DNA from 3 places in the Streptomyces sp. CWNU-52B genome. Region 1 is predicted to be linked to each of the others. Evidence: riboswitches for the same ligand, from Rfam matches in the RefSeq annotation. Region 1 holds a riboswitch; each other region holds the start of a gene.

Region 1 (10,296 bases):
CCTCGACTCCTTCACCCGCACCGACCTGATCAGCGAGGACAACGCCAAGGCGTTCGTCAGGCTGCTCGCGGACCACGCCCACGACAAGGGCCTGGCCATCGGCCAGAAGAACACCCCTGAGCTCTCCACCGAGCGCTCCGCGACCGGCCTGGACTTCGCCGTCGCCGAGGAGTGCGGGGAGTGGAAGGAGTGCGGTGACTACACCGAGGGCTTCAACGACAACGTCATCGTGATCGAGTACCAGCAGAAGTACTTCGACGAGACGTGCACCCAGTGGGGCGGCCGCCTCAGCGTCGTCCTGCGTGACGTGTTCGTCACCGCCCCCGGCGGCAGCGCGTACGTGCGCAAGGCCTGCTGAGCCGGCTCCGTACCGGTCCGTCGGCATGACCGACGGACCGGTACGGCGGCTCCGGCCGCCTCTCAGTGGCCGAGGGTGGCGCGCAGCGCGGGCTGAAGGAGCTCCGCGTGGGCTCGTACCATGTCGTCGCACAGGTCCCAGATGCGCTCGACCGGCAGGGCCGCGGCGGTGGCGGGATCGGCCATGGCCGCCTGGCGGACGGACCGGGGGTCGTCCTCGAGGGCGGCGCGGACCACCAGCTCGTTCATGCTCAGGTAGTTGCGGTTGAGCGCCGCCAACTGCGCTGGCAGCGCACCGACCTTGGTCGGCTGGACGCCCAGCGCGTCGACCAGGCAGGGCACTTCGACGACGCCGGAGGCCGGTAGGTTGTCGATCAGCCCGTGGTTGGGGACGTTGCCGTAGACGGTGCGCGGCGTACCGGTGACGATGCTGTGGATGATCTGCGGCGCGTACTCCATGGTGCCCTCGACCGGCAGCGGCGTACCCGCGGCGAGCGCCTCGCGGGTGTGTTCGTACGCGGCCACGTTCTCGTCGACGATGCCGAGGTAGGCGCCGATCGGGAGCCGGAGCCTCTCGATCTCGCTGTCGTGGTGCAGGTACCAGGGCACGTACTCGGAGGAGTGCTCGCTCGTCTCCGTCGGGTAGAAGCCCAGACGCCGGTACATGTCGACGCGGACGCGGCGCCGCAACTGCGGGTCCTTCGCGATCAGTTCGTCGAGTCGGGGGTAGAGGTCGACTCCCTGGTGCTCCAGACGCAGCACCCAGGCCTGGTGGTTGACGCCGGCGGCACGGTAGGTGACTTCCTCGTGCGGTACGCCCAGCAGTTCGGCCAGGTCGTGGATGGTCCAGTACACCGAGTGGCACAGCCCCACGACGCGGGTCAGCCCGGTGGCCCGGGTCAGGTACTGGACGTTCATGGCCATCGGGTTGGTGTAGTTGAGCAGCCAGGCGTCCGGGCAGACCTCGGCGATGTCGGCGCCGAGCGACTTGAGCAGGGGGAAGGTGCGCAGCGCGCGAAAGATGCCGCCGATGCCCAGGGTGTCGCCGATGGTCTGCCGCAGGCCGTAGCGCTGCGGGACGTCGAAGTCGGTCCGGGTGGCGTCCCCCATGCCGACCTGCACGATGTTGATGACGAAGTCGGCTCCCTGGAGTGCCTCGCGGCGGTCCAGGTGGCCGGTGATCCGGGGACGGGCACCGCCGGTCCCGGTCAGCCGGTCCGCGATCTGGCGGGCCGCTCCCTCGGCGGTGGTGAGGCGCTCGGCGTCGATGTCGTGCAGCGCGACATGGGCGCCCCGCAGCTCGGGGAAGGCCAGCAGGTCGGCCAGCAGGCCCTGGGTGAACACGACACTGCCCGCGCCGATGAAGGCGATCTTCGGGGTGCTGAGGGTCATGACAGATTCTTTCCGTTTACGGGTGTGTGCGAGGGCGGTCATGGCCGCGCACGTAGGTCAGCTGGGCGGGAGCACCGCCGTGTGGCCGGTGGGTCGAAGGTGTGCGGCATCCGCCTTCCTGGGAGCTGGAGTTGGGGCTGGGAGCGGGAGCTGGAGTGGGATGGGCAGCCGGACGGCGACGGCCGGACCGGAGGCGCGCTGCGGCCAGGGCAATGGGGCGCAGGCGCAGGACGGGGCGGGAGCGCGGGCTACCCCTTGAGGCCGCTCGACGTGATCGACTGGATGAACGTCTTCTGGGCGAACAGGAAGGCGACCAGCACGGGCAGTACCGTGATCATGTTGCCCGCCATCACCGCGGACCACTTGGTGTGATGCAGCCCCTGGAACGTCGTCAGGCCCAGTTGCAGCGTGTACTGGGTGTCATGGTTGATGGCGATCAGGGGCCAGGTCAGGTCGTTCCACGTGGTGAGGAACGTCAGCACGGCCACGGTGCTCAGTGCCGGCCGGGACAGCGGCAGCACCACGCGGAAGAGCACGCCGAGCCGTGAGCAGCCGTCGAGCCACGCCGCCTCCTCCAGTTCCCTGGGCAGCGACAGGAAGAACTGCCGCAGCAGGTACACCGCGAACGGAGTGACCAGGGAAGGGACGATCAGCGCGCCCAGCGAGTCGACGAGCCCCAGGCGCTTCATGACCAGGAAGGTGGGGATCATCGTCAGCTGGAACGGGATCGCCATCGTGGCCAGCATCAGGCCGAGCAGCAGCCGGGAACCGGCGAACCGCATACGGGCGAAGGCGTAACCGCCCAGCGAGCCCAGCAGCAGGTTGGACGCCACCGCGGTCAGGGAGACGACAGCCGAGTTGAGGAACCACCGGGGGAACATCGCGTTGCCGATGACGTACCGGTACCCGCCCAGGTCGATCCGCGACGGCCACAGGGCCGGCGGGAACCTGTTGATCTCCGCGTCGCTCATGACGGAACTGATCAGCAGCCAGATCAGCGGAATCGCGAAGACCAGACAGAGCGGGGCGAGCAGGAGGTGCCAGGGACTGAACGGCAGCCGGAGCCGGCGTCGGGCCGGTCCCGCGGCAGCTCCGGCGGGGACGGAGGGTCCGGCAGCTCCGGCGGGTGCGGGAACAGCGGCGTCGGAGGACGTGCGGGGCGCGGAGGACGCGGCCGGAGAGGGGGACGCGGTCGTCATCGTGCGGCTCCTTCCAGGTGCTGGTCCACGTGCTTGTCCACGTGCTTGTCCAGGCTCCGGCCCGGTCGCCGGTCCGGGCGGACACGGTCACGCAGGGCTCGCACCGCCCGGGGGACCACGGTGAGGAGCAGCAGCGCGACAGCCAGGGCGTACGCCGCCGCCGCGCCGTAACCGGCCGTGAAGTTCTTGAACGCCTGCTCCCAGATGAAGTAGACGATCACGGTGGTGGAGCCCAGCGGGCCGCCCTTGGTCGTGACGTAGACGAGGTCGAAGACCTGCAGGGACGTGATGGTCTGCCACAGCAGGAGGAAGGTCATCACCGGGGTGAGCGTGGGCAGTACGACATGGCGCAGCAGTTGCAGATGCCCGGCCCCGTCGAGGCGGGCCGCCTCGGTGAGGGAGGGCGGGACGTCCTGGAGGGCCGCCAGCAGCACCACCACGCAGAATCCGGTGCCGCTCCACAGGGAGATCGCGAGGAGGGCGAACAACGCCTGCCCCGGATCGCTGAAGAAGCCCTGACGGGAGATGCCGAACTCGTTGAGGACGGCGTTGGCCGCGCCGAACTCCGGGTCGAGAATGAAGGAGAACAGCACTCCCTGGGCCGCGGCCGAGATGACGAACGGCACGAAGATGAGCGTCCGGTAGAGGCCGACCAGCCGGATGCGGCGGTTCAGGGCGAGGGCGAGCAGCAGCCCGATGCCGATGCTCAGCGGCACGTACAGGGCCGTGTACACGATCGTGTTGCGCACCGCCTCGTCGAAGTGCGGGTCCTGCGCCAGAGCGCGGTAGTTGTCGAGGCCGACCCATCGGCTGGGTGTCACCAGGTCGTCGGCCTGGAAGGACAGCAGCAGCGACCAGACGACCGGGACGACGCTCAGTCCGAGGATGACGAGGACGGAGGGCGAGATGAACGCCCAGGCCGTCGCCGTCTCCTGGCGTATCCGCCGGCGAGGGGCGCCGCGGCCCGGTGGACTGCCGGGCTTCGTACCGCCGTTGCCGGCGAGGAGACGTGGCCGCGTACGGGGACCGCGTTTCTCGCCCCGGTCCGTGAGAGTCAGTGGGGTGGGCAGGCGGGACATGGCAGGTCCTCTCAACGCGGAATGAGCAGGGCGGCGTTGGCCTCTTCCGCGCAGTCGCGCAGGGCCTCGGCAGGGGAACTGCGGCCGAGGAGCACGGCGGTGATCGCCTGGCCGAGTGCTTGCGAGATCTGCGGGTACGCCGGATGCACCGGGCGCACCCGGGCCGATTCCAGCGTCTTGGTGAACACCTGCAGTCCCGGGGTGCTGTCCTCCTGCTTCTGCCACCGCGGCAGCGCCTGGGTGCCCCGGCTCATCGGCAGGCTGCCGGCCTCGATGCCCCAGCGCACGTCCTGGGCGGGCTCCGACAGCCAGGTCACGTAGGTGCGGGCCGCCTCGACGCGGGCGGCGCCGTTGTCGAACACCGTCCAGGTGTCGGGCCCGGAGATGGTGATGGGCCGGCCGCTGTAGCTGGGCAGCGGCACGACGTGGTAGTCGACCTTCGCCTGGCGGATGTCGGGGAGTTGCCATGGGCCGGTGACCGCCATGCCCATGCGGCCGGAGAGAAAGACCCGGTACATCTGTTCGCTGCCGGTCTTGGGGTCGATGTACACGCTCTTCGCCTTCGCGAGCGCTTCCACCGTCTGGAGGGCCTTGAGGCCGGTGTCCTCGAAACCGATCCGCCGGCCGTCCTCGGAGACGACCTCACCTCCGAGGTCCCACACCATCGGCCACAGCCGCCACACCGTGTCCTCGTCGCCCACTCCGGGCCAGCCGGTGCCGAAGACGCCCCGGCCCCGATCGGTGAGCTTGGACGCCGTCTCCACGAAGTCGTCCCAGCTCCAGCCGGGGCGCGGCAGCGGCAGACCGGCGTCGCGGAAGAGCTTCTTGTTGCACACGACCGCCAGTGAGTCGATGAGCGCGGGGGCGGCCCTGACCCGGCCGTTGAGGGTGACCGCCTCGCGGGCCGGTGCCCAGAAGTCCTCCCAGGGGACGGGGCCGGACTTGAACGTGTGGGTCAGGTCCACCACGGAGGGACTGCGCGCGACGCTGGCCAGGTCGGAACCGAAGACGTACGCGATGTCGGGGAACGAACCGGAGGCGAGGGCGGCGGTGATCTTCTGGAGCATGGCGTCCGAGAGGACTCCGCCGCCGAGGTCGACCCTGATGTCCGGGTGCGTCCGGTGGAACCGCGCTGTCAGGTCCTCGATCGCGGCGCGTCCGGTGTCGGTCTGTCCGTGCCACACCTCGATGTGGACACGCCCGTCGGCGTCCACCCCGCTGCCCGCTCCGGCACCGCATGCCGACAGGGCGGCCGCGGCGGCGGAGGCTCCGGCCGCCGCCGCGCCCTGTCGCAGCACGGTGCGGCGGGTCGGTCCGGTGGGAGTGCCGCTCGGACGGATTGCTGCGGCCATGTGAGCCCCCGAGGAGTGTGTGCGTAGGACGGTGCGGGATGTCGACGAGTCGATGAGGGGTGGCACGGCACGGCCGACGGTGTGATGTGCGACGGCGCGAGCACCGGAGCACCCGGCGTGGTGGTGCGTACGGTGCGGCCGGTGTGTGCCGTGGGTTCTGCGCGTACCGCGGAGTCGTCGGCTGCTATCGGCAGCCGGGAACACCCGTGTCGCCCGGGAACGCCGAGTGTCCGTACTGCGGTCCTGCTGCGCGAGGGGGGAGGAACATGACGAGCTCCAGGGACCCGGGGGGTACGTCCCCGCCTCGGAATCCGCCGCTGTGCGGCCGTCCTGGCGACTGTGTCCGGGCTCACGATGCGTGACCGTCTACCGGCTGGGCGTCCCTCTCACGCCAGGTGCTCAGATGCTGGCGTTGGATGGAGTAAAGCGAGCAGGTCCACACGTGTCAAGAGGTGATCCCCGGGGGCGTCGCCGTCCTGATTCCGCAGCGGCGTCGCGCGGAATCCGACGGGACCGGGCCCGGCCCGCGCCGCCAGACGTCCGGACGGACGGCAGCGGGCGTTCAACTCCCCGCCATCACCCGGCCGTGGCGGGTGAGGAGCGTACGGGCTGCCAAGGGGTCTCGTCCCACGAGGTCCTGTCCTATCCGGTCCCGTCCTGTCCGGTTCAGTCCTGTCCGGTTCGGCCCTGACCGGTCTCGTCCTACGGAGTGGTCCATGACTGCGGCAGAACAACAGAATCCCCTGCACAGACGCTCGCTGCTGCGAGCCGCGGCCGCCCTGCCGGTGGCCGGCGCGGCGGTGGCCGCCTTCGAGACGCCGGCGCGGGCCGCCTCCGCGTCCGCCGGGTCCGCGTCCTCCGCCGCCGCGGCGCGGGCCGGCCGGTTCGACCCGCACAGCCCGCGTTTCGTCCTGGCCGTCCTCCCCGACACCCAGTACCTCTTCGACGCCGACAGCTCCGACCCCGCCCCGCTGCGCGAGGCCTTCCGCCATCTGGTCGCCGAACGCGGCGAGGCGAACGTCGCCTTCATGACGCACCTCGGAGACGTCACCGAACACGGCACCGAGGACGAGATCGAGCGCGCCGCCGACACCTTCCGGACCATCCACGGGAAGGTGCCCTACAGCGTCCTGGCGGGCAACCACGACATCGCCTCGGGGGACGACCAGCGCGGCGACTCCGCGTACCTCGCGGCCTTCGGGCCCGCCCGCTACGCGTCCATGCCGACCTACCGCGGCGCCTCGCCCGACGGCTACAACACCTACCACGTGCTGACGGCCGCTGACCGGTCATGGCTGGTCCTCGCCCTGGACTGGCGTATCTCGGACAAGGGGCTGCGGTGGGCGCAGGGCGTCCTCGACGCGCACCCCACGCTGCCCGCCGTGCTCACCACCCATGACATCGCCTGGTCGGACGACGACGGCAAGGCGCAGCTGTCGGACAACGGCACCCGCCTGTGGGACGGGCTCGTCCGCGGCAACGACCAGATCTTCCTCGCGCTGGGCGGGCACTACTGGCCGCCGGGACGCACGGTCCTGCGCAACGACGCCGACAACGATGTCCACGTCCACATCACCAACTACCAGGACCGCTACTACGGTGGCGCCGGGATGATCCGCACGTACGGGTTCGACCTGGTCCGCGGTGTCGTCGACGTCGAGACCTTCTCGCCGTGGCTCCTCGCCCGTGACGCCGACGAGCGGTCGCCGCTGGAGGCCGAGACCATCGAACTGACCGGGCCCACCGACCGGTTCAGCCTGGACATCGACTTCGACGAGCGGTTCGCCGGCTTCGCCCCCGTGGCGGTGCCGAAGCCGCGCCCCGCCTCCGCGGTGATGCCGCGCGGCACGGTCGCGTACTGGCGCTTCGACGCGTCCGGGACGGCCGCGGGCGGAACGGCCGGCGAGCCGGTCGGGAACGGCGCCGTCGTCCGCGACCTGACCGGCAACGGGAACGACCTGACGGTGAGCCGGCTGGCCTCCAGCGGGTCCGAGGCCCTCACCTGGTCGCCCGACCACCACCCCGGTCAGCCGGCGCACGCCAGCCTCCGCTTCGACGGCGGCAAGAGCCCGGACCGCGGCGCGATCCTGACGACGGCCGGCCGAGCGGCCCTGAACAGTGAGAAGTTCACCCGCGGCTACACCATCGAGACCTTCGTCAGGCTGCCCGAACCCTTCGAGGGCGACCACGCCTGGATGGGCATCCTCAGCTGGGAGGGGCGCAACGGGGACGCGGGCAAGACGACGGGCTGGTCCCCGCTGGAACCCACCTGCAGCCTCAACCTGTCGCCCGAGCGGTTCCTCCAGTTCGTGGTCTATCCGGAGCGGCAGGACGCCGACCCCACGTCGTGGAGCCACGCGGTGCCCGTGGGCCGCTGGATGCACATCGCGCTCGTCAACGACGGGCGCCGCACGGTGATGTACGTGGACGGGTCGAAGATCGCCCGCAATCCCACGCAGCCGTCCACCGGCATCGCCACCCTCGGCAAGCCGTTCGTCCTCGGTGCCACGCAGTTCGACGAGAGCTTCGGGCAGGGCTTCTACGGCTGGATCGGCGACACCCGCATCGTGAACAGGGCGCTGCCGGTACGGGAGTTCCTCACGCCCTTCGACTGAGGCGCGGGAGCGGCCGCGGAGGTCCCGGAGGTCCGGGAGGGGCGCCGCAGGGGCGTCTCTCCCGTCGCCGTGGGGTGATCGACCACGGAATGTCTCCTTTGGGTACGACGAAGGTCACATTTACATATCGGACACTTCGCACTTCAATCTTCACGCGAGACACACATGTTGGCTAAGTTGGCGACAGGCCGTACGACTCCCTCCGGTGAACCTCGCCGGGTCGGGCGGCCTCCGCCGAATCCGGCAGGCCCGTACGGCAGCCGGAGCCGGAGGTCCCGTCGATCTTCAGGGTGAATCGGCCCGACTGCCCAGCGGGCAGCGGCCGTAGGGCATACCTTCCGGAACCGTCCGCCCGGACCCGACAGTCGACCCGGCAGGCGGAGCACGGAAGGAGTCGTCTCCATCGCGCCGGAACGAACGCCGCGCCCCGGAGGCACCAGCCTCCCGGGCATGTCCCGGTCCGCCCTCGTGAAGGCGGCCCCCGCTTCCGTGGACCCGTTCTCCTCCGCCGGCACCCCCGCACAGGGGGGCGACGAGCCGAGCCGCGAGGAGGTCCAGCAGCGGATCACCAACCTCTACGACCGGGTCGAGAACGCCACCGGGAACTTCAACGCGACCCGGGCGATGACGGCGGCGACCCGCACGGCCAAGCCGGCCTCCAGGGACGCGAACGGGGGCGGCGGCGGGGGAGGCCGCGGTGGCGGCGCAGCCGATGCGGCGGCCCCGCTCCCGGACGTCGCGAAGCAGTGGTTCGACGTGGGGCGAGCGCAGTTGGGCCCCGTCTTCCCGGCGGTCCTGCCGCCCGACCGGATGCCGGACCGCGGCTCGGCCGGGTCCCGGCCCGCCGACGCGGGCGGCCGGCCGAGCGGCCGCGACCGGGAGAGGCCGGCCGACAAGCCCGTACTGGAACTGACGGCGGGACCGTCCGCGGGAGGCGGCGCGGGACCTGCGGCGGAGTTGACCGCGCGGCCCGTGGCCGAGTTGACCGCGGGGCCCGCCACCGCGCTGCCGGCCGTGCCGGCGCAGCGCCGGGCGGCCGACCTGGCGGCCCTGCCGGGACCGGCCGCCGGACCGTCGCAGGCGACGCTGAGGACCTCCAAGCAGCGCAACCAGCGCAAGCTCGGACAGGCCCGTGAGCTGCTGGCCGGCCACCTCGCCAGGCGGAACGCACCGCCCGTCGCGGCGATCGAGGCCCGGCCGACGGAGACCCCGCAGACCCGGCCCACGGAGGCCGGGCCGATCGAGTCCCGGCCGGTCGAGAACGCCTGGCGCCCCGCCCCGGAGCAGGCCTACGCGCGGACCGTGACGGACTCCTGGCAGCAGCCGGTCATCGGCTACGGCACCCCGCTGTACACCGGCGGCACGCCGTACGCGGGTACGGACACGGGCGCGCTCACGGACCCGAGCGCGGGTATGCGCCCGGGTGTGGACATGTACCCCGGCACGCCCATGTATCCCGGCGCGGCCACGAGTGCCGCCGCCGACCAGAGCCTCGGCGGCGGCATGTACCTCGGCACGGACCAGTACGCGGGTACGGGCCAGTACGCCGGCACCACGGGCCGGTACGTCGACGTGAGCACCCCCATCGCCACCGGTGTCGCCCTCGACATGCAGGGCATGTCCGCCCCCAGGTACGCCGTGCCCGATCCCAGGTACGCGGTTCCCGGCCCCGGCCACACCGTGCCGGCCCCCGCTCCGGCGCCCGCGCCCGCGGTGGCCGTACCCGACCCCGGCTACGGCGGGCAGGGCGCCAGGGCCGCCGACTTCGCGCGCGCCCAGATCGGCAAGCCGTGCGTCTGGGGCGCCATGGGACCGGGCTCGTACGACTGCTCCAGCCTCACCCAGGCCGCGTGGAAGGCCGCGGGAGTCGCCCTCCCGCGTGCCGTCCACGAGCAGGCGACCGCCGGCGCGCTGGTCTCCGGCGCCGAGATCCGGCTCGGTGACCTGATCCTCTACAGCGGCCCCGTCGGGCACGTGGGCATCTACACGGGCAACGGCATGATGGTCCACGCGCCGAGCCCGGGGGCCGCCATCCGCGAGGAGTCGATCTACTGGGCGGGCGAGTCCGCGATCCACAGCGTGATACGCCCCGCCTGAGCCGTCCGCACGGCGGGCGGGGAGCTTGGGCCTAACTTCCCGCCCGTACCCGGCCGAGGAAGGCCGGGTGCCGGCCGAGACGGCGGACGTACCGCTCCAGGTTGAGGTACGGGGCCAGGGCGTCGGCCGTGCCGAGGTGGGTGAGCGCCACCCAGAGGTCCACGTCCGCGGCGCTGATCTCGGCGCCCAGCACATGAGGGTGCGC
Region 2 (10,296 bases), on a different contig from region 1:
CGGCTCGCGCCGGCGCCCCGGAGCCGGTCGATCCGTGACGTTCCCGCCCCCTTCCCCACCCTCTGGCCCCCTTCGGCGCGGCCGGGACACCGATACCCGATCGGAGTCCCGGCCACCTCCGGCTATGCTCGTTCCTGGCATCGACGCGGGTCGGTGCGTGCGCCGACGCGGGTCGGCACACGGACCCTTAGCTCAATTGGCAGAGCAGTGGACTTTTAATCCATTGGTTGTGGGTTCGAGTCCCACAGGGTCTACGGGAGCAGGGGGAGGGAAACCTCTTCTGACCTGCCGCGCAGCGCCTGGGTCGGCTTCGGTCGGGTCGGGCGCTGCGGCGTTTCCGGGTTCTGGTCAGGCGCGAGGGTGGGGACGGGCGCCGGGCGCTGAGCGGCCCGGGGGAGGGAGCACGCCGTGCCGCACGTACTGAACCTCTGGCGCCAACAGCTGGGACACGTACCCGAGTCCGTCTGGCGGCGCACCGAGCTGCGGGTGCTGATCCTGGCGGACAACGGGCTCACCGACCTCCCGCCCGGGATCGGACGGCTGCACCGGCTCACCACTCTGGACCTCGGCCACAACCACCTCACCTCGGTCCCCGCCGAACTGGGCGACCTGGCCGGACTCAGCGGCTGCCTCTACCTGCACGACAACAGGCTGACGAAGATCCCGGACGCGCTGGGGAACCTGACGCGGCTGCGCTACCTCAATGTCGGCGAGAACGCGCTCACCGCCCTGCCCGAGGCCCTGGGCCGGATGTCCGGACTCGTCGAACTCCGCTCGCAGCACAACCGGCTCACCACGCTGCCCGACAGCATCGGCGACCTCCGCGGCCTGCGCGAACTGTGGCTCCGGGGCAACGCGGTCGAAAGCCTGCCGCCGTCCATGGCCGACCTCCGCGAACTGCGCCACCTGGACCTGCGGGAGAACGCCCTCACCGAGCTCCCTCGGGCGCTGGTCGCCCTGCCCCGGCTGCGCCAGATCGACGTACGGGGCAACCGCCTCACGAGCCTGCCGGACTGGGTCGTCGACCTGCCCGCGCTGGAGAAGCTGGACCTGCGCTGGAACGCCTGTGAGCCCGCACCGTCGCTGCTGGCCGAACTGGAGCGGCGAGGCTGCGTCGTTCTCTCGTAGGCGGGGGATCAGCGTGCGGTGGTGGCGGCGGTGGCGTCGACGCCGGCCGTGACTCCGCTCTGCGCACCGCCACGCCCCCGTGGCCCGGAAGGCGCGGCGGTGCGGAGAACCGGCCTCACTTCTGGGGGATCTTCAGGACCTGGCCGACGGTGAGCGTGTCGGACGTCAGGCCGTTGAGCGTCTTGATCTCGGTGTAACGGTTGCCGTCGCCGAGCTTGGCCACGGCGATCGACCAGAGGGTGTCGCCGGCGCGGACGGTGTACGTGGTGGTCCCGCCCGGCGACCAGGACGCCGCGTGCTTGAGCCGCTCGGCGACCCGCTTGCGGATGTCCGGCATCGACACCCCGGGCCCGCGCGGGTCGATCTTCCCGGGCTGCCACTCCTTGTGGCCGATCACGGAGGTGTCGCCGTCCTTGCCCCAGCCGTGCGCCCGGAGGACGGCGGCGGCCGCGCGGACCATGGCCTCGACCTGGACGGCCGGCCACGGGTCCTTGTTGTCGCCGAGGTTCTCGCACTCGAAGCCGTAGAGGCGGCTGTTGCCGTCGGTGTTGGCCTCGTTCACCGCGGGCAGCGACCTCTCGGCGATGACCGCGGCCAGTACGTCGTCGTCACCGAGCCCGGCGTGGTTGGCGCGGCCGTAGCCGACGAGGTGCACGGTGCCGTTCTTGGCGACGACACCGTGACACAGCGGGCCCGGCAGCCCGCTGTAGCCGTCCCGGCATATCGCGACCGTGGCGGCGGTGCCCTTGGTGACGGTGTGATGGACCATCACACCGTGGACGGGCCCCCAGGCTCCCTGGCTGTTGCGGTTGTGGGTACGCCAGTTGCCGACCTCGACGACCTTGACGCCCTCGGCCTTCAGGGCGGCGAGGAACTTGGCGGCGGACAGTGGTGCGGCCACATCTACTCCTTCGGTTTCCATGGGTGCTTCCAGCAACGATGGTCGCGCCTGCAACGCCCGCGCACTGCACAACGGCGATATCGCCCAGCCACTGGACCCTCAGAAACGAGGAGAGCCCCGGCCGTGCGGCACGGGGCGGCCCCTTCAGGCGTCCGGTTCGCCCGCTGCGGTTTCCTCGCCGGACGGCTCCGGCATTCCGACGACGTACGTCCCTTTCGCGGGCAGGGTGGCCACGAGCCCGCGTTTCCGGAGTTCGACGACGGCCCGGCGCACGGTGCCGATGCTCACGCCGTAGAGCTCTGTCATGGCGCGCTCGCCGGGCAACGCCGCCCCCTGCGGCAGCTTGCCGGACGCGATGTCTGCCGTGATCGCGTCGGCGAGTTTCACGTACTCGTAGCGCGGAAGCTCAGTCATCCTTTCACGGTGCCGCAGCCCAATGCGGACCGCAGGGCCGGAACGCGTTCCAACGCGCTGGGGTGCGGACTCACGCAGAGGGGTGCGGGGGGACGCAGTTGCCGGTATGGTCGGTATACGCAAAACCCCGGCGAGGTGGCCAGACCTCCCGGGGCACGGCCAACGCTTGAAAGGAGCGTCGACATGCTCGACCTTATCCGCCGCGCCCTCCGATGGACGCGCCTCCTCTTCTCCCCGGGTACCGGCAGACGGCGTCGTACGCGCCATCACGCCTGCCTCTGCGTCCACATCACCGCCGTACGGCTTCCCCGTCACCGTTCCCCGTACGGTCTCGTGACGCCTCTCGACGGTGCCGATTCAGCCCTCGTGCGCCCCTATCTGGCCGCCCACGAGCGGGAAGCCGCCCTCCGGCAGGGGCACCGTCCCGGTCTCGTACGTGCCGAGGTGGCTGCCTGATGGAGCGCGTCACGGAACACGCCGACGGACCCGAGGCGGTGGCCGGCGACCTCGTGCCCCGCCTTCTGCCCTGGCCGTCCCCCGACGGGAGGCCGAGCTACCTGCTCACGGACCACGGCGGCGGATACCTGTCCCGCCTCGCCGACGAACTGGAGGCGGCGCAGCTCGCCACGGGCGGTGATGTGCTCGCCCTCGCCCGTCCGCTGCTGGACGACCCGATGTCGCCGTACACGGAGATCCGCTACGCGGGCATCCGGCTCGCCGAGTGCCTGGCCGACGTCCTGCGCGTGGCCGAGTCGCGGGGCATGCGTCTGCCCGCCGCGCCGGACGGCGAGAACGGCGGGCGGGCGGTCAACGGCCCGCCCGTTTCCACGCGTTGATGAACTCCTTGTACAGGAACCGCTGGAAGGGCTGCGCGCCCACGAACGCGAACTGCTTGCCCAGCGACCGCGCCCCGAACCACAGGCCGCTGACGGCGGGCACCCCGGTCGCCACCTGGGTGACAGACGCCACGGAACTCACCAGCTCCTGCTCCATGGCGGACATCTCGGCCCTGCGCAGCCCCAGCCGGTCGAGGAGTTGATGCTTCACGCCTTCGATGTCGCGGGCGAGGCGCAGCTGGTCCTCGTCGGTGACGCAGCGTTCGACGGCGTGCCGGAGATCTGCCGCCCGCTCGCGGTACTCCTGCACGCGCTGGACGATGAGGGCGATCCAGCCATGGTCGTCCAGCCGTCCGGCCTCGGCCGGCTCCCACAACCTGCCACCCAGCAGCGGCAGTTCCAGTTCGAGCAGCCGCAGTCGATGGGCGTTGTCCTGCCCGGCGGTGCGGCTGAGCGTGTCGTGGATACCGCGCACCGCCTGGATGATGTCCAGCACCGTGTCGTCGCCCGCGCCGTCCCGCGTGAGGTCGAACGTCAGGGAGAAGTCCCTGCGGAGCGGATGGGACTGGTACGGCATCTGGGCCGCTTCCGCGCGGGCCTGGTACTTCATGCCGCGCGCGAGGGTGGCCATGAGGTACTTGCCCTGGCCGGGAGCGGTGATGTCCCGCAGGGGCCCGGCGAGGATGACCGCCGCGGCGCGGGCCCATTCCCCGAAGCCGTCCTCCTCGACCCCGTCCTGGGTGGGGATGCGGTAGGAGTGATGACCGCTGGTGTTCCGGACCTTCTGTTCCTGGAACGCGCTCCAGCCCTGTAAACGGCTGGAGAGCGCGGTCTGTGAGCCGGCGCTGGCACGGTCGATGGTGAACGCCTGCTCCACGAAGCGAGCCATGCTGGTGATCCCGCGCACGCTCTCCAGGTCGCTGAGCGCGGTGTCCACCAGGTCCGCCGCACGTCTCTGCTGGGGGGCGTCGGCTTGGAGGGTACGGGTCAGACCCGTCCGCATCAGTTCGCGCAGCAGCAGCGGGCGTTCCCCGAAGTCCTCCGGACGGGGGTTCGACAGCACGGGGTGTCCCACGTACACCCGGGACATGAAGATGAGCGACTGCACGATCTCCACGAAGCACTGCCGGGCGAACGGATCATCGGGCTGAGCGGCCTTGTTCTGGGCCAGCAGAAAGTCGTCTGCGCTGATGAAGGATGTGACGTCGAGGAGGACGTCGGTGTTCCGTTGTGTCATCGGCCGAACGCTCCGCGTCGTCAGTGAGGTGCGTCGAGGAACCAGGAGACGGCCTCGGGCCGCCCCATGATCGTGGAGGCGAAGACGGGCTCCGCCTGGCTGAAGAAGGACGGCTGCGCAGGCAGTGCCTTGCCCTCTTCGTCGCAGTGGCGCAGTCCCGCAGCCGTGCCCAGGCACAGGCCGGCGATCCCGTCCCACACCTTCTGCCTGCGTCGCCAGAACAGTTCGAAGGGCGGCAGGGCCGGGTCCGTGGCACGGCTGAGGTCGACGGCGGTGCGGACCATGTCGAGGGTCTGCGACGTCGTCCGCGTCTTCAGGAGGAATCCCGCCTGCCCGGCTGCCGGGTCGAAGCCCCGGGGAGGTGTTCCCGCACTGCGGGTGGCGGAGATCCACCGTTCCGCTTCGGGCGGGGCGGAGGGAGCGACCTCTTCACCGTTGAGGGTGAGACGGCGTGCACGCGCGTCAGCCGTCACGGTGAGAGGGGTACGGCCCGAACCGAGTTCCGGGGCGAGGACGAAGGCCGACACCGGCAGCCAGTCCTCCAGGAGGCAGACCACCGAACAGAACTCGACTCGTCCCTCCCGGACGAACTCCGCCGTTCCGTCGATGGGATCGATCACCCAGACCCGCCCGCCGGCGTCCGCCACCTCTTCCCGAGGCCCCTGGCGTTCGTCCTCCTCGGCGATGACCACGGCGTCCGGCTCACCGGCCCGGATCGCGTCGATGATGATCCGCTGCACCGTGACGTCCGCCTCGGTGAGGAGGGTGCTGTCCGCCTTGACTTCGACAGGGAGATCCCCGAGGTGGCCGCGGTACTCGGCGAAGACCGGGAGAAGCCGTTCGGCGAGTTCGTCCCACAGCGGGGCAACGGACATCAAGAACCCTCCGGCGGCTCGGGCAGACGACGTTCGGCCCTCGGCGTCAAGGGCTGTGGCAGCACCCTGGCACAGTCACGGACCGTCCCGGAAGACGGCGGCCTGGTGACAGGGCGTTCGGTTGTCCGAGTGGTGTCGGCGGGTGGCCGGGTCAGCCCGCCGTGAGCTTCGACAAGGGCAGCGTGTGGTGGGTCTGGAGGACCTTCGCGCGGAGGTAGAGGACGTTGTGGGCCGTGGTGAACACGCCCGTCGGCACGCGGTGCTGTACGTCCACGCCCAGGGCGCGGAGCTGTTCGGCCTTGTCGGGGTTGTTGGACAGGAGGTCCAGTTCCGTGATGCCGAGGGCCGTGAGCATCTGGGCCGCCGCCGTGTAGTCGCGGGCGTCCTCGGGCAGGCCCAGGGCCGTGTTGGCGGCGTACGTGTCGAGGCCCTCGTCCTGGAGGGCGTACGCGTCGAGCTTGTTGTAGAGGCCGATCCCGCGGCCCTCCTGGCGGAGGTAGAGGAGGACGCCGCCGCGCTCGGCGATCCGCTCGACGGCCTCGCGCAGCTGCGGGCCGCAGTCGCAGCGGGACGAGCCGAAGGCGTCGCCCGTCAGGCACTCGGAGTGCAGGCGGACCAGGGGCGTGGCGCCGGCGGGGTCGAGGTCGCCGAGGATCATCGCCACGTGTTCCTGGCCGTCGGCCAGGCCGTGGAAGGTGACCAGTTCGGCGTCGACGCTGTAGCCGTCGTGGAAGCGCAGGGGCACCCGGACGCGCGAGCGCTGGGTGGCGGCGGGGTAGTGGGGCTCGGGCATGCGGGTACTCCGGTCCACGTTCGTCATCTGTTTCATATTTGAAGCAGATCCAGAGTCCAGACCCTAGCTCATGCTTTAAAGTTAAAGCAATGACTGCCCGTCGCCTACGGACACGCGCCCGACGAGCGGCGGCGCCACGGGACGTCGTCCGAGGCGGTTCGCGGGCCCCCGCCCTCCAGGCCCCGGGCGACACCCGCGCAGATCTCCTCCAGCTGCCCCACCTGTTCCGGGGTGAGGTGGTCGAAGAGGGCCGAGCGGACCGTCTCCACATGGCCGGGGGCCGTGCGCTCCAGCAGCGTCATCCCCTCGTCGGTCAGGACCGCGGTGCTGCCGCGCTTGTCGGTGGGGCATCCCTCGCGGCGTACCGCACCGTCCTTCTCCAGGCGCGACACCGCGTACGTCAGCCGACTGCGGGTGATCTTCGTCCGTTCGGCGAGGTCGGTCATGCGGAGGCGGCGGTCCGGCGCCTCGGAGAGGTTGGCCAGGATGGAGTAGTAGAGGTGCGGCAGGCCGGCCTCCTGCTGGAGCTGCCGGTCGAGCGCGTCCTCCAGGAGGTGGGAGGCGGCGATGTAGGCGCGCCAGGCGCGCTGCTCCTCGGCGGTGAGCCAGCGGGTCGTCATGCGTCCAGTGTAGGTTTGCTTCAAACTTGAACCAAGGCCCGAGAGAAAGAGCGCTCATGTCCCGGCCCTACGTCCTGCTGTCCGCCGCCGTCTCCCTCGACGGCTACCTGGACGACACCGGCCCCGAACGGCTGCTGCTCTCCGGCCCCGCCGACTTCGACCGGGTCGACGAGGTACGGGCCGGGTCCGACGCCATCCTGGTCGGCGCCGGCACCCTGCGTGCCGACAACCCCCGGCTCCTCGTCAACTCGGTCGAACGGCGCGCCGCCCGCGTCGCCGCGGGCCGGCCGGAGTACCCGCTGAAGGTCACCGTCAGCGGGACCGGCGACCTGGACCCCGGCGCCAACTTCTGGTCCACCGGCGGTGAGAAGGTCGTCTATACGACCGACGAGGGCGCCGAGGCCGCCCGCGACGCCCTGAGCGGGCTGATCGGACCGGTCGGATCGGGCGCGCCGGTTGGAGCGGGCGGATCGGGTGGAGCGGGCGTCGATGTCGTCTCCGTGGGGGGCCGGCTCGACTGGCGCGCCGTGCTCACCCACCTGCACGACGTACGAGGCGTGCGGCGGCTCATGGTCGAAGGCGGCGGCCGGGTCCACACCCAGCTCCTCCAGCAGGGCCTCGCCGACGAGTTGCAGCTCGCTCTCGCCCCGCTCGTGGTGGGGCAGCTGGACGCGCCGCGGCTGTTCCAGCCCGGGGAGTACCCCGGCGGCCCCCGCGGCCGGATGCGGCTGATCGAGACGCGGCCCGTGGGGGACGTGGTGCTCATGCGGTACGTGCCCACCGCGCCCGGCACCGGCCCCGTCCCCTCCGCCGCCGACCACCGGTGGCTGGAGCTCGCCTGCGAACTGGCCGCCGAGTGCCCGCCCTCACGGACCGCCTTCAGCGTCGGCGCGGTCGTCGTCGCGGCCGACGGTACGGAGCTGGCCCGCGGGTACTCCAGGGAGTCCGACCCCGTCTCGCACGCCGAGGAGGCCGCGCTCGCCAAGATCGAGCCGGGCGACCCCCGCCTCCCGGCCGCCACGGTCTACAGCAGCCTGGAGCCCTGCGCCCGCCGCGCCTCCCGGCCCGCTCCCTGCGCCCTGCTGATCCTCGACGCGGGTGTGCGCCGGGTCGTCACCGCGTGGCGCGAGCCCGACACGTTCGTGGCGGGGGCGGACGGGAACGGGCTGCTGGCCGCGGCCGGCGCCGACGTCCTCGTGCTCCCGGAGTACGAGGACGTGGCCAAGGCGCCCAACCGGCAGCACCTCGGCTGACCCGGCTCGCGGCGGCTCGCTGCGGTTCGCCCGGTGGCTCGCGGTGGCTCGGGAGAGGGCTGCCGCGAGAGGGTTGAGAGGCGGCCCCGGCAACCCGTGTGCTTCGGGTCCCGCAGATGGCGTACAGTGGTCTTAACGACGCGGGGTGGAGCAGCTCGGTAGCTCGCTGGGCTCATAACCCAGAGGTCGCAGGTTCAAATCCTGTCCCCGCTACTCAAGGCCTGAGGCCGGAATCCGATGGGATTCCGGCCTCAGGTGTTTTCCCGACCCGTGACCGCGCCGTTCCCGGCGCGGTCGCCCGTCCCCGCCGATCGTCCCGGCGCCCGCGGTCGTCCCGGCCTATATCACCAGCCGTAGTCGAGTGACCCCCCTGCGCATCACAACTGACACACCGTCAGGAAATCTGAAACCTGTGAATGCCGATCAACTCGCCCGGTTTACCCCGCTGATGACCTGTAAGTCCAGGCCAGGAGCCTTAACGATCATCCGGAACAGCTTGGAATCCGGTGCCCGGGTCTATTAACGTTCGATAACGCAGCGCGGTGTCCCAGCCGTCACAAGAGACGGCTCCGTGCGCACGCGCCGAATCCCGCAAGGGAACCGGGGAACCACCTACATGGGGTGAATCGCAGGTCTTTCGTGGTGGAGCACACCGCGATCGGCACGCGTAGGAGACCTTCCTGCTCCGAACCCGTCAGCTAACCCGGTAGGCGAGAAGGAAGGAAAGGAGCGCGCCCACGTGGCGTTCAACCGGTCTGCACCCACCCCCTCGTTCGTACCTGACGAGGTGACGGGTGAGTCCTCGGACGAGAAGAAGCCCGACACCTTCGGCTACGGCGTCCGTAAGGACGAGGAGCCCTGGGAACCCTGGAACCCCACAGCGGACTCCGTTGTTCCCATCCGCGGCCGGCACCGCGTCTCCAAGCAGCGTGGCGGAGGACTCGCCCGTAGCTCGACCGTTCTCGGCGTCGGTGTCATAGCCGCCGTCGGCGCGGGCGGCATGGCCAGCGCGCAGACCGGCAAGCCCCCGGTGTCGATCTCGATCCCCGACCTGCCGAACGTCGGCTCGCTGATCTCGGACGACAAGGCTCCCGAGGGTTCCAGCACGCCGCTCACCAGCGCCGGCCTCACCACCGCCGACGCCGAAGAGGGCAGCGAGGACGCCGGAGAGGCCCTGCGCGCCCGCATCATGCTCCAGGCCGAGCTCCAGCAGGACCAGGTGGACCGCGAGGCGCAGCAGGCCGCGGAGACCGCCGCCGCGAAGAAGGCCGCGGAGGCCGCCGCCAAGGAGCAGGACGCGGCGAAGGCCAAGGCCGCCGCCGCGAAGAAGGAGAAGGAAGAAGCGGCCGAGGCGAAGGCCGAGGCCGCGCGCCTCGCCGAACTCGCCAAGCAGTTCACGCTGCCCACCTCCTCGTACACGATCACCTCCACCTTCGGGCAGTCCGGCTCGCTGTGGTCCTCCGGTCAGCACACGGGTCTGGACTTCGCCGCTCCCACGGGTACCCCGATCAAGGCCATCCATAGCGGCACGATCACCGAGGCCGGCTGGAGCGGGTCGTACGGCTACCGCACGATCCTCACGCTCGACGACGGTACGGAACTCTGGTTCGCCCACCAGTCGTCGATCGGCGTCAGTGTCGGGCAGAAGGTCAGCACGGGCGACGTCATCGGCCGCGTGGGCGCGACCGGCAACGTCACCGGGGCGCACCTCCACCTGGAGGTCCACACCGGCGGCGGCACCGGCATCGACCCGATGGCCTGGCTGCGCGGCAAGGGCCTCAACCCGTAGACAGCCCGCACCGGTTCGTCACCGCTCCGGTTCGTCACCGCTCCCGGCTGGGAGCGGTCATACGTGTGGAACGGTGCGTACGTGGTGCGTACGTGTGGAATACGGCCGTCCGTCGCGGCCGTTGACGCATCCATGACTTCTCTTCGCAAGCTGGGTGCGTCCGATCTCGAGGTCTTCCCGCTCGCCCTCGGCGGCAACGTCTTCGGCTGGACCGCCGACGCGGCCCAGTCCTTCGCCGTGCTCGACGCCTACACGGCCGCCGGCGGGAACTTCGTGGACACCGCCGACACGTACTCGTCCTGGGCGCCCGGCAACGACGGCGGAGTGTCCGAGACGGTCATCGGCGACTGGCTGACGGCGCGCGGCAACCGCGCCGACGTGCTCGTCGCGACCAAGGTCGGCTCCCACCCGCGGTACCAGGGTCTGTCCGCGGTGAACATCAAGGCCGCC
Region 3 (10,296 bases), on a different contig from region 1:
GCGAGGAGACCATCCAGTCGGGGCGCGGACCGCACATCGTGGCGCCCGGAGCGCTGCCCCGGCCGCAGAAGGGGGACGGTGGTTCGGACACCGAGGCGAGTTCACGGCAGGAGTACTGGTACGGCTATCCGGCGATCACCCTGCCCGCGAGGGACGGCGGTCGAGGGCGGCGCGCGGCGCTGGAACTGGCGCCGTTGCTCATCCAGCAGCTGGAACTGGCGCCGGACGAGGAGGGCCGGGACGTGCTCCAGCCCAGCGGCGTGCCGTCCCTGCACAGCGGGGTCGTCTCGGAACTCCTGGACGCCGGCGACGCGGCCGACCTGGTCGCGCGCTGGCAAACCGCCTGGCAGGAGGGCAACGACGCCCAGATGCTGCGCGCCGTGCGGGAGTTGCTGGACGAGCTGGGACTGTCGGAGCTGGAACCTCTGGACCCGTCCGCGCTGAGTGATCGCACGGTGATGCAGGCGCTGCGGCCGGGCGCGCACAACGCGGCTGTGCTGCTGGTGCCTTCGGAGGCGGAGGCCACGGCCACCCAGGCCCTGGTGGACAACTTGCTCCAGATCTCGACGCGTACCGCGCAGATTGCCGGCACCGCCCTGGACGCGCTGCTGAACGGCGGGGCCCCGCAGATGCCCGCCGTCGCGGCGGGCCAGGTGACGCCGGTCGCCCCGGGGCCGTGCAACGAGAGCCAGGAACTGGTGATCTCCTCGGCGATGACCCAGCCGCTGACCGTGGCGACCGGGCCGCCCGGCACAGGGAAGAGCGAGGTCGTCACGGCGGTCGTCACCACCTGTGTCGCCGCGGGCCAGTCGGTGCTGGTCGCCTCCACGAACAACGAGGCCGTGAATGTCGTCGCCCAGCGCTGCGACGACATCGCCCCCGGGCTGCTGATGCGAACGGGCAACAAGGATGCGCTGGAGCGGGAGGCAGCCAAACTGGAACGGCTGCTCGCCGCACCGGCCGGGGCCTCGCGTCGTGGATCGGCCACCGTGGGCGGCGAGATGCGCAACACCCGGGGATCGGCCGACCGACTGCGGGAACAGGCAGCACAGCGTGTCCACGAGGAAGGACAGTTGCTGGAACTGCTCCGCGACCGGGAGGAGCGGGCCACGGTTCTGGAGCTGCCTCTGTCTCTGCTCGAAGAGGCTTGGGAGGCGGACACGGACGGCGTGGCAGCGCTGGGCCGGTGGGCGGAGCGGGCGCGAAGGACAGCCGGAGCCCGCTGGTGGCAGCTGGCGGCATGGCGGCGCGGGCGGGCGCTCACCGCTCTGGTCACGGCGGGGACGGAGCGTACGGACGGTGCCGGACCGGCATGGCCGCAGTGGGCGACGGCACGCCCCGTGTCGCCTGAACTCCTTGAACTGCTGGCCGGAATCGTGTCTGTGGAGCGGGAGATACGGGAACTCGTCCACCGGCATGGGGAATGGGACGAAGACAGGCTCAGGCGATCCCGGCTCGCGACGGCGGAAACGCTGTCCGGGCTGTCGGCGGAACTGTCGCGTGCGCTGTCGTCCGAAGCGCTGAACCGAGCCACCGGGCTCATGAACCAACGGCTCCAGGCGCTCCGCCGCCGCTCCGGCTACCAGCGCAGCCAGAGGAACCTGATGACACACATCAAGGGATGGGCCGTCAGCACCCACTCGGTGCGACAACTGGAGCTCGCCCCGAAGCTGTTCGATCTCGTGGTCATCGACGAGGCCAGCCAGTGTTCCGTCCCGTCGGTACTGCCGCTGCTGTTCCGGGCCCGCCGGGCCCTGATCATCGGTGACCCGATGCAGCTCGGCCACATCCCCGGCGTGTCACCACAGCAAGAGCGTCAAGCACGGGTACGGGCCGGGCTGAGCGCCGCACAGTTGGAGCACCGTCGCCTCACCTACCACCTGCATTCCTCGTACCACGCGGCCGAGCAGCACGGCGACAGCGCGCTGCTCCTCGACGAGCACTACCGCTGCCACCCGCGGATCGCGGACGTCGTCAACGGCCACTGCTACGGCGGCCGGTTGCGGGTGCTGACCGACGTGCGGCGGCAGGTGCCGGCGCACGACCCGGTGGGAACGGCCGACCCGGCTCCGGTGCTCGGCTGGGTCGACGTACCGTCGGGGGAATCTGCGCGCGGCGGCGACGGCCAGTCCTGGCGCAACGCGGAGGAGGCGAAGGCCGTCCGGCTCGTGGTCGACGAACTGCTGGCGGCACTCCCGCCGACGGCGACGGTGGGAGTGGTCACACCGTTCCGGGCGCAGAAGGAGACACTGGCACAGATGTGGCGGGACGACGACCGGGTCCGGGTCGGCACCGTCCACACCTTCCAGGGCGGACAGCGTGACGTGATGGTGCTCAGCCCGGTGGCGGCGCACAACACACCGCCCCGGACCACGCACTGGGTCGCAAGCCAGGTCAACCTGTGGAACGTGGCGATCACCCGGGCCAAGTCACAGCTGATCACGGTGGGAGGTCACGCCTTCTGGCAGGACCGGAGCGGTCTGCCCGCCCTCCTCGCCGCGCGTTCGGCACCCCTGGGAACGGGCGACGACCGAACGACGGCCAGGACCGGCACGCCCGAGCCGGGGACCGAGGCCCGCCATGACCTCGCCGATCGCCTGCAGCAGTACTTGGCCGAACGGGGCGTCACCGATCTGGAACGGGCCGTTCTGGTGGGCGGCCACCCGGTGGACCTCCTGTTCACCGACGCCGGCGAGAACACAGCGGTGCTGATCGACGTCGGCCCGAGCCCCGATGCGGACCCCGCGCGACACCTTCGCCTGACCCACGCACGAGGCGACCTGCTCACCCAACTGCCCTCCGGGGGCCGCGGAGCCAAATCCTGCCCCGTGAGCCGAACGGTACGCGTGCCCGCCTGGCGGATCGTCGCGGGCGAAACCGCACTGGCACCGCTGTTCGACTGAGGCCGGCCAAGGCGGCCCGGCCTCACGGCAGGCCGGGCGGCCCGCCCAGCTGCCGAGCGGCTCTTTCATCCGAGTATCACGCCGTGGGCGCGTGGCCACGTGTTGGCCACAGTTGGGCTTCGGCCCCGCGAACGCATGAGGTAGGAAGACATCCGTGACCGAACCGCCCCGGACCGCTACCCAGCACGCGTTCATCGCCCTCGCGCCGCCTGACGATGCGAAGGACGAGCTGGCGCACGCCCTGAGCCCGGCCTACGCCGCCTGTCCCGACCTGCGCTGGAACCGCATCGAGGACTGGCACATCACCCTGGCCTTCCTGGGCGAGCTGCCGGTGCGGGCCGTCCAGCGGCTTCGTTCACCCCTCGCAGACCTGGCGGCTGCCCGCCCCTCCCTCGAACTGGCACTGCGCGGAGGCGGACACTTCGACGAGCGAGTGCTGTGGAGCGGCATCGAGGGCGATCTCGACGGGCTGCACGAACTGGCCGAAGCAGTACGGGCGCGGGTCAGGGACTGCGACATCGCCTTCGCCGAACGGCCGCTGCGTCCCCACCTCACGTTGGCCCGCGCTCGCCGCTACGACAACGCGTCCGTGTCGGCGGCGGCCGCCTGCCTCGACGGCTTCACCGGACGCCCTTGGCAAACGGAACGCCTCCATCTGGTCGGCAGCACGACAAGTGGCCACCCAGGTCCGCGACGCTATCTGGACATCGACACGTGGGCACTGGCCATTGATTGAGGGCGTCCCGATCCGAGACCGTCGCTGACTGCTCTCGAACTCGAATGCGCGCGGTGCCCTGCGCAGTCGGTTTGTGCTGCCACCGCTCATGGGTCACGCCGCCACGCTCGATGAAGCCGAGCTCACCCTTGCGCTCCGCGGTCTCATCGTCGTCGAACCACTCCGGACCGGCGCTGCACCCTGGCCTGCCGTGATCTCTGGATCGCTGGAACACCCTCACCCCATAACCTAATGTACGTCCTGTACATTTTTTACAGGACCTCTCCCGGAGGAGGCGTGTGTCATGAACCGACCGCCGGCCCGACCGTTCGCCCGACCGTCCGCCCGCCACGCGCTGCCCGAGTTCACCGAGCGCACCGGTTCGGGGACGCGGACCATGGACCCGTACTCCAAACTCCTCGAAGAGCGGATCGTGTTTCTCGGGACGCCGATCGACGACACCTCGGCGAACGACGTGACGGCGCAGTTCATGCACCTCGAGTACCAGGCACCCGACCGGGACATCTCCCTCTACATCAACTCCCCCGGCGGCTCGTTCAGCGCGATGGCCGCCGTCTACGACACGATGCGGTTCGTCAGCTGCGAGGTGGAGACCATCTGCCTGGGGCAAGCCGCGTCGGCCGCCGCGGTGCTGCTGGCGGCGGGCACCCCGGGCAAGCGGTACGCGCTGCCGGGCGCCCGCGTGCTGATCCACCAGCCGTCGCTCTCCGAGCCGGTCCAGGGGCAGGTGTCCGACCTGGCCGTCCAGGCCGACGAACTGGCCCGTACCCGTACGCGTCTGGAGGATCTGCTCGCCCTGCACACGGGGCAGAGCCGGGAGCGGATCGCCGCGGACATCGAGCGGGACAGGATCCTGGACGCCCCCGGGGCGCTGGAGTACGGGCTGGTCGACCGGATCGTCCCGAGCCGCAAGGCGGCCCTCGGCGCGTCGGGCGCGAGGTGAAGCGCGGATGCTCCCACCCGAGTTGCCCCCGCTGCCGGCACTGACACGGGCCGAGGCCGAGTTGATCGACCGCTATCTGGAGGTCGTCGATCTGCTCGGCCGGATCAACCCGGCACACGCCGGCGACACCTACCGCGGACTGCGCGCGGCCCAGGCCCTGGTCGGCAAGGCCACCGCGCTGCGGGACGCCCTGGCCCTGATGCACCAGCGGGGTGAGCACGAGGTGCACGCGCCGACCCTGGCGCGGGCGCTGCGCGTCCTGGACGGTGAGCGCCGGGCGGGCCGCGTCGCTCTGCCGCCCGGCTCCGACACCTGACGTACACCCCGTGTCCCGGCGTCACGCAGGCAGGCGACGAGGCGTCCGGGCCGGGAGCGAAACGGACCAGACGGTGTACCCCCGGACGGCGTAGAAAGTGCTGCCTTTACAGGCCCCCGGGAGTTGCGCAACACGCGCGTCCCCGAGGCGGGATCAGCCACTCCTGTGCTGGTGCGGGGGTCAACGACGTTCTCGACACCCACCCGTGAAACGGGCTGTCCACCCGAACGGGTGAGTGGTGAGTAAGCCCACAAATCGCCGGTTCCACTCGGCATTTGGGACATCGGTGCGTCAAGATCCCTTCCGACGACAAGCCCCCGCCAGCAGCGGCGGGGCGGTCCGGGCGGACGCCGAGTCCTGCCGCTGCCCGGATGACCGGTCGACAGAAGTGGATCGGCAGGAGTGGAGGACCCAAGCACGACGGGTCGCCGGAACGGTCACGCCATGGCCGGGCCGAGCTGCCCTTGGGGTGAAGCCGCAGCAGCGGCCGGGCAACTTCGCCAGCCCGAATCCGACAGGTCATCCTTCACAGGCGGCTGACGAAGGGTTGCGCATGTCTGCGCTCAATCGTGTCCCGTCGCTGTTCACCAGGGCCGGTACCGCATCGGCTCTCACCCTCGCCGCTGTCGGCGGCGGCATAGTGGCCCCGGGCTTCGCGTCCACCGCCGAAGCGGCCACACCCGCGACGAAGGCACTTCAGGTGGCGGCCTCCAAGAAGGGTTCCCTGTACAAGTACGGGGCCGCGGGGCCCAAGCGCTTCGACTGCTCGGGCCTGACGCTGTACTCGTTCAAGAAGGCGGGCAAGAGCCTGCCCCGTACGGCCGCGGCCCAGTACAACAAGACGAACCATGTCTCCGCCTCGAAGCGCAAGCAGGGGGATCTGGTCTTCTTCCACTCGGGCCGGAACGTCTACCACGTCGGCATCTACGCCGGGAAGGGACGGATCTGGCACTCCCCGAAGACCGGGGAAGTGGTGAAGCTCCAGAAGATCTGGACGAAGAGCGTCTGGTACGGCCGAGTCAGGTGATCTGCCCGCGAGGTGGCCGTGGCGATCACCACGGCCATCTCGCCCACCTCGTGAGGCCCCGGATGTGTTTTCGACGGCGGAATGGTTAGCCGTTCACCCATGGCCGAACGTCAGCACCCCCGAGCACACCTCCAGGAACACCTCCAGGAGCACCCCGAGGAGCGCGACGAGACCCGTCTGGAGCGCGCCGACCGGAACTTCAACGAGCTCCTCCAGGAGCTGCGCGTCACCCAGACCGGCGTTCAGATCCTCTTCGCCTTCCTGCTGACCCTGGCCTTCACCCCGCGGTTCCCGTCGCTCGACACGGTGCAGCGCACCACCTACGTCGTCACCCTGCTCCTGTCGGTCCTGGCGGCCGCCCTCTTCACGGCGCCCGCCGCACTGCACCGCCGGCTGTTCCAGCAGGGCGCCAAGCCCCAGATCGTGCACGTCTCGTCCCGTCTCGCACAGGTCGGCCTCGCCGTGCTCGCGGTCGCTCTCGCCGGTTCCGTCCTGCTCGTCGTGGACGTGGCGCTGGGACGTACCGAAGGCATCCTGGCGGGCGCGGCCACTCTGGTCGTGTGCACCGGCCTGTGGGCGGTCATGCCCCACCTGGTGAAACGGGCCGCCGACAAGACCGCGGCCGCCGGCAGCGGCACGGACGCCGAGGCCGACGCCACGGTCGACGGAGCATCCGACGGCAGAACCCCGGCCGACACGCAGCCCCCACCCGCCCGTCCCCCGAACGAGTGAAAGCGGGCGCAGGCCTCAGTCGGTCCGCGCCGACTGCGCCGGTACCGCCCAGGGGAGCACGATCGACACGGTCTTACCGCCCTCGCTGGTGGGCCGGACCAGGAGCCTGCCGCCGCTCTCCGCGGTCAGCCAGCGGATGATCACCAGTCCGCGGCCGTTGTCCTGCTGGACGGCCGCGGGCAACCGCTGCGGGAAGCGCGGGTGGCTGTCGGTCACCCCGATGCACAGTTGTTCGTCACGGTCGAGCTCGATGTCCACCGTAAAGGTGGGTGACAGCCCGAATGTGTGCTGTACCGCGTTCGTGGCAAGTTCGGAGACGATGAGCCGGACCGTGTCGGCGGCCTCCGAGCCGGACGGGAGTCCCCACTCCGCCAGGACGTCGGTCACGTACCTACGGGCGGCCGAGACCGAGGCGGGATCGCTCGGCAGAGTGACGGATGCTTCCTGGTGATCTGCCATGCGACGTAGTCCCTTTCCCACGGGACCGGAACCCCACCCGAAGAGGATGACTTCGGGCACGGTCCCGGACTGGTGCTTGCGCCAGAGTGCCACTACCTCGGCGTTCTTGGTGCCGATCCACCAAGATATGCATATATCTGTCGCTCGAAGCGGTGAACTCTACGGCGGTCGACCATATTTGGGCATGGACCCGGTTTCTCCTCTACCGTCGGCGTGACGCCGAGCGCCACAGCGTCGGCGCGACGGTCGGAAGGAGACGGCCATGCAGCACGGCCCCGCGGTGCGCCGCCGTAAACTCGGCGCCGAACTGCGTGCTTTACGTGCCCTCGCGGGCCTCACGAGCGGTGAGGCGGCCCGCCGCGTGGGCTGGCACCAGTCGAAGGTGAGCCGGATCGAGACCGGCCGCAGCGGCGTCAAGCCCGCGGACGTACGACTGCTCCTGGACGCGTACGGCGTCGAGGACCCGGCACAGTACGAGTTGCTTGTCGTGCTGGCGGGCTCCGACGAGGACGGACGGCACCACTGGTGGCGCGCCTACCGGGGCCTCCTGCCGACGACGTACAGCGATTTCATCAGCCTGGAGTCGCAGGCCGGCGCGATGCGCACGCTGGAGAACTCCGTCGTGCCGGGCCTCCTGCAGACGCCCGAGTACGCCCGTGAGGTGACGCGCGCCGTCGTGGGCGCGGCGCTCGACGACGAGGTCGACGCACTGGTGCGGGTGCGCCTGGCGCGCCAGGACGTGCTGCGTTCGAATCCGCCGCTCCGGCTGAGCGCCGTCCTGGACGAGGCGGTGCTCCGGAGGACCGTCGGCGGCCCGGAGGTCATGGCGCGTCAACTGGAGCGGCTCCAGGAGGCCGCGCACCTCCCTCACGTGCGGATTCAGGTGCTGCCGTTCGGAGTTGGCGCCCAGATCGGCATCACCGGGCCTTTCGTAATGTTTTCTTTTCCGAACAAATCTGATCTGGATGTGGTTGTTCTCGACCACTTGACGAGTAGCCTCTACCTCGAACGGAAAGAAGACCTTCAGGCCTACAGCAAGGCCTTCGACTCCCTTCAGGTCCACGCCCTTTCGCCCAAGGACACGTTGGATTTCCTCGCCGGTGTCACTTCCGGCGCATAAGGAGGCACCATGGCCGCCATGCCTCGGTACGTACCTTCCAGCACACGACTGCACGGTGTGCGGTGGCAGCGCAGCAGCCGCAGCACAGGAATGAACAACTGCGTCGAGACCGCCCGTCCGGGCTCCGGCCCCTGGGCCGGTCTGCTCGCGGTGCGCGACTCCAAGAACACCTCGGGGCCCGCCCTGCTCTTCGACCCCGTGGCCTGGGAGGGCTTCATCGGCGCGTTGTGAGGATCACGTCCACGGCCCGGTCGAGCTGCCCGTCGGTGAGATCCGCGCGGGCGGTGAGCCGCAGCCGTGAGACGCCGTCCGGCACCGAGGGCGGACGGAAACAGCCGACGGCCAGACCCGCCGCACGGCAGTCCGCCGCCCAGCGCAGCGCCCGCTCGGGAGAGGGGGCGCGCACGGAGACGACCGCCGCGTCCGGCCGTACGGCTTCCAGGCCCTCGGCCGTCAGGCGTTCGTACAGAGTCGTCGCCACCGCACGCGCGCGCGTGGCCCGTTCCGGTTCCCCGCGCAGCAGCCGCAGGGCCGCCAGGGCCGCGCCCGCCGACGCGGGTGCCAGCGCGGTGTCGAAAATGAAGGTGCGGGCCGCGTTGACCAGATGGTCGATGACGTGGGCCGGGCCCAGGACGGCGCCGCCCTGGCTGCCGAGCGACTTCGACAGCGTGACGGTGGTGACGACGTCGGGCGCGCCCGCGAGCCCCGTCGCCCACGCCGCGCCACGCCCGCCGTCGCCGAGCACTCCCAGACCGTGCGCGTCGTCCGTCACCAGGGCCGCGCCGGACTCCCGGCAGACGACGGCCAGCTCCGCCAGCGGGGCCGCGTCGCCGTCCACCGAGAAGACCGTGTCGGACACGACGATCGCGGGCCCGGTGCGCGTGCCCAGCGCCTTGCGGACTGCGTCGGGGTCGGCGTGGGCGACGACCTGGGTGGTGCCGCGCGCGAGACGGCAGCCGTCGATCAGGGAGGCGTGGTTGCCCGCGTCGGAGACGACGAGGGAGCCGTGCGGCGCGAGCGCGGTGACGACGGCGAGGTTGGCCGCGTAGCCGGAGGAGAAGACGAGGGCCGACTCGAAGCCGCAGAACGCGGCCAGTTCGCGCTCCAGTTCCGCGTGCAGTTCGGTGGAACCGCTGACGAGCCGGGAGCCGGTGGCACCGCCGCCCCACGCGCGGGCGGCCCGCGCGGCGGCCTCCGTCACCTCGGGATGCCGGGCCAGGCCCAGATAGTCGTTTCCGGCGAGATCGAGCAGCGCGGAGTCGGCGGGGCGCGGACGCAGCGTCCGGACGAGTCCGGCCCGCCCGCGGGCCAGCGCCTGCTCGTCGATCCACGCGAAGGGCGACTGCGCCATGTGTCCTCCGGGCCGTGAGGTCGAGGGTGTCCCGGGAGAGGGTCCGGACACGACGTTCCGCCCGGCCGCCCCCGACTGCCTTTTGTAGGCACCGCACAGACCCTAGCCCGGCCACCAGACGCCCATGATGTGGCAATGTCCACACGTCGAGCCGACTCTGTTGTCCGGTTCCTCCTTGGCCCGGCGAGGTCGGATAGGCCAGGATCGGACCCCATGGACCTGCTGAACACGCTGCTGGACAAGGGGCTTCGGCGCGAGCTGCCGACCCGCGACGAGGCGCTGGCCGTGCTGGCCACCTCCGACGACGAACTCCTCGATGTGGTGGCCGCGGCCGGCAAGGTACGCCGCCACTGGTTCGGCCGACGGGTGAAGCTGAACTACCTCGTCAACCTGAAGTCGGGCCTGTGTCCCGAGGACTGCTCCTACTGCTCGCAGCGGCTCGGCTCAAAGGCCGAGATCCTCAAGTACACGTGGCTGAAGCCCGACCAGGCGTCGCAGGCCGCCGCCGCGGGGCTGGCGGGCGGCGCCAAGCGGGTCTGTCTGGTGGCGAGCGGACGCGGGCCGACGGACCGTGACGTCGACCGGGTCTCGGACACCATCAAGGCGATCAAGGACGGGCACGAGGGCGTCGAGGTGTGCGCCTGCCTCGGGCTCCTCTCGGACGGCCAGGCCGAGCGGCTGCGCGAGGCGGGGGCGGACGCCTACAACC

The links. A riboswitch is a leader RNA that binds a small molecule or an ion and turns the genes downstream of it on or off. The one in region 1 is predicted to bind cyclic di-AMP.
Region 2: it holds a riboswitch for cyclic di-AMP, as region 1 does, so the genes downstream of both, ACLVWQ_RS32530 (M23 family metallopeptidase) here and ACLVWQ_RS26505 (C40 family peptidase) in region 1, are expected to answer to the same signal.
Region 3: it holds a riboswitch for cyclic di-AMP, as region 1 does, so the genes downstream of both, ACLVWQ_RS15630 (C40 family peptidase) here and ACLVWQ_RS26505 (C40 family peptidase) in region 1, are expected to answer to the same signal.

What each region holds. Positions count from the first base shown of each region.
Region 1 covers NZ_JBLFJV010000028.1:119,283-129,578, forward strand. The annotation lists gene ACLVWQ_RS26475 (endo alpha-1,4 polygalactosaminidase) at 1-358, shown strand, start outside; gene ACLVWQ_RS26480 (alpha-glucosidase/alpha-galactosidase) at 421-1,749, opposite strand; gene ACLVWQ_RS26485 (carbohydrate ABC transporter permease) at 1,998-2,948, opposite strand; gene ACLVWQ_RS26490 (carbohydrate ABC transporter permease) at 2,945-4,027, opposite strand; gene ACLVWQ_RS26495 (ABC transporter substrate-binding protein) at 4,039-5,379, opposite strand; gene ACLVWQ_RS26500 (LamG-like jellyroll fold domain-containing protein) at 6,096-7,994, shown strand; cyclic di-AMP (ydaO/yuaA leader) riboswitch at 8,217-8,389, shown strand; gene ACLVWQ_RS26505 (C40 family peptidase) at 8,445-10,091, shown strand; gene ACLVWQ_RS26510 (glutathione S-transferase family protein) at 10,123-10,296, opposite strand, start outside.
Region 2 covers NZ_JBLFJV010000047.1:250,520-260,815, forward strand. The annotation lists gene ACLVWQ_RS32465 (amino acid permease) at 1-38, shown strand, start outside; tRNA gene ACLVWQ_RS32470 (tRNA-Lys) at 182-254, shown strand; gene ACLVWQ_RS32475 (leucine-rich repeat domain-containing protein) at 409-1,128, shown strand; gene ACLVWQ_RS32480 (N-acetylmuramoyl-L-alanine amidase) at 1,244-2,029, opposite strand; gene ACLVWQ_RS32485 (winged helix-turn-helix domain-containing protein) at 2,174-2,443, opposite strand; gene ACLVWQ_RS32490 (hypothetical protein) at 2,627-2,899, shown strand; gene ACLVWQ_RS32495 (hypothetical protein) at 2,899-3,279, shown strand; gene ACLVWQ_RS32500 (hypothetical protein) at 3,251-4,516, opposite strand; gene ACLVWQ_RS32505 (inositol monophosphatase family protein) at 4,537-5,391, opposite strand; gene ACLVWQ_RS32510 (GTP cyclohydrolase II) at 5,543-6,220, opposite strand; gene ACLVWQ_RS32515 (MarR family winged helix-turn-helix transcriptional regulator) at 6,289-6,804, opposite strand; gene ACLVWQ_RS32520 (dihydrofolate reductase family protein) at 6,861-8,057, shown strand; tRNA gene ACLVWQ_RS32525 (tRNA-Met) at 8,197-8,270, shown strand; cyclic di-AMP (ydaO/yuaA leader) riboswitch at 8,628-8,785, shown strand; gene ACLVWQ_RS32530 (M23 family metallopeptidase) at 8,797-9,846, shown strand; gene ACLVWQ_RS32535 (aldo/keto reductase) at 9,979-10,296, shown strand, end outside.
Region 3 covers NZ_JBLFJV010000013.1:147,135-157,430, reverse strand. The annotation lists gene ACLVWQ_RS15650 (caspase, EACC1-associated type) at 1-2,903, shown strand, start outside; gene thpR (RNA 2',3'-cyclic phosphodiesterase) at 3,058-3,639, shown strand; gene ACLVWQ_RS15640 (ATP-dependent Clp protease proteolytic subunit) at 3,923-4,582, shown strand; gene ACLVWQ_RS15635 (hypothetical protein) at 4,590-4,898, shown strand; cyclic di-AMP (ydaO/yuaA leader) riboswitch at 5,247-5,448, shown strand; gene ACLVWQ_RS15630 (C40 family peptidase) at 5,452-5,925, shown strand; gene ACLVWQ_RS15625 (DUF6328 family protein) at 6,025-6,657, shown strand; gene ACLVWQ_RS15620 (ATP-binding protein) at 6,673-7,116, opposite strand; gene ACLVWQ_RS15615 (helix-turn-helix domain-containing protein) at 7,379-8,236, shown strand; gene ACLVWQ_RS15610 (DUF397 domain-containing protein) at 8,246-8,467, shown strand; gene ACLVWQ_RS15605 (8-amino-7-oxononanoate synthase) at 8,451-9,587, opposite strand; gene bioB (biotin synthase BioB) at 9,801-10,296, shown strand, end outside.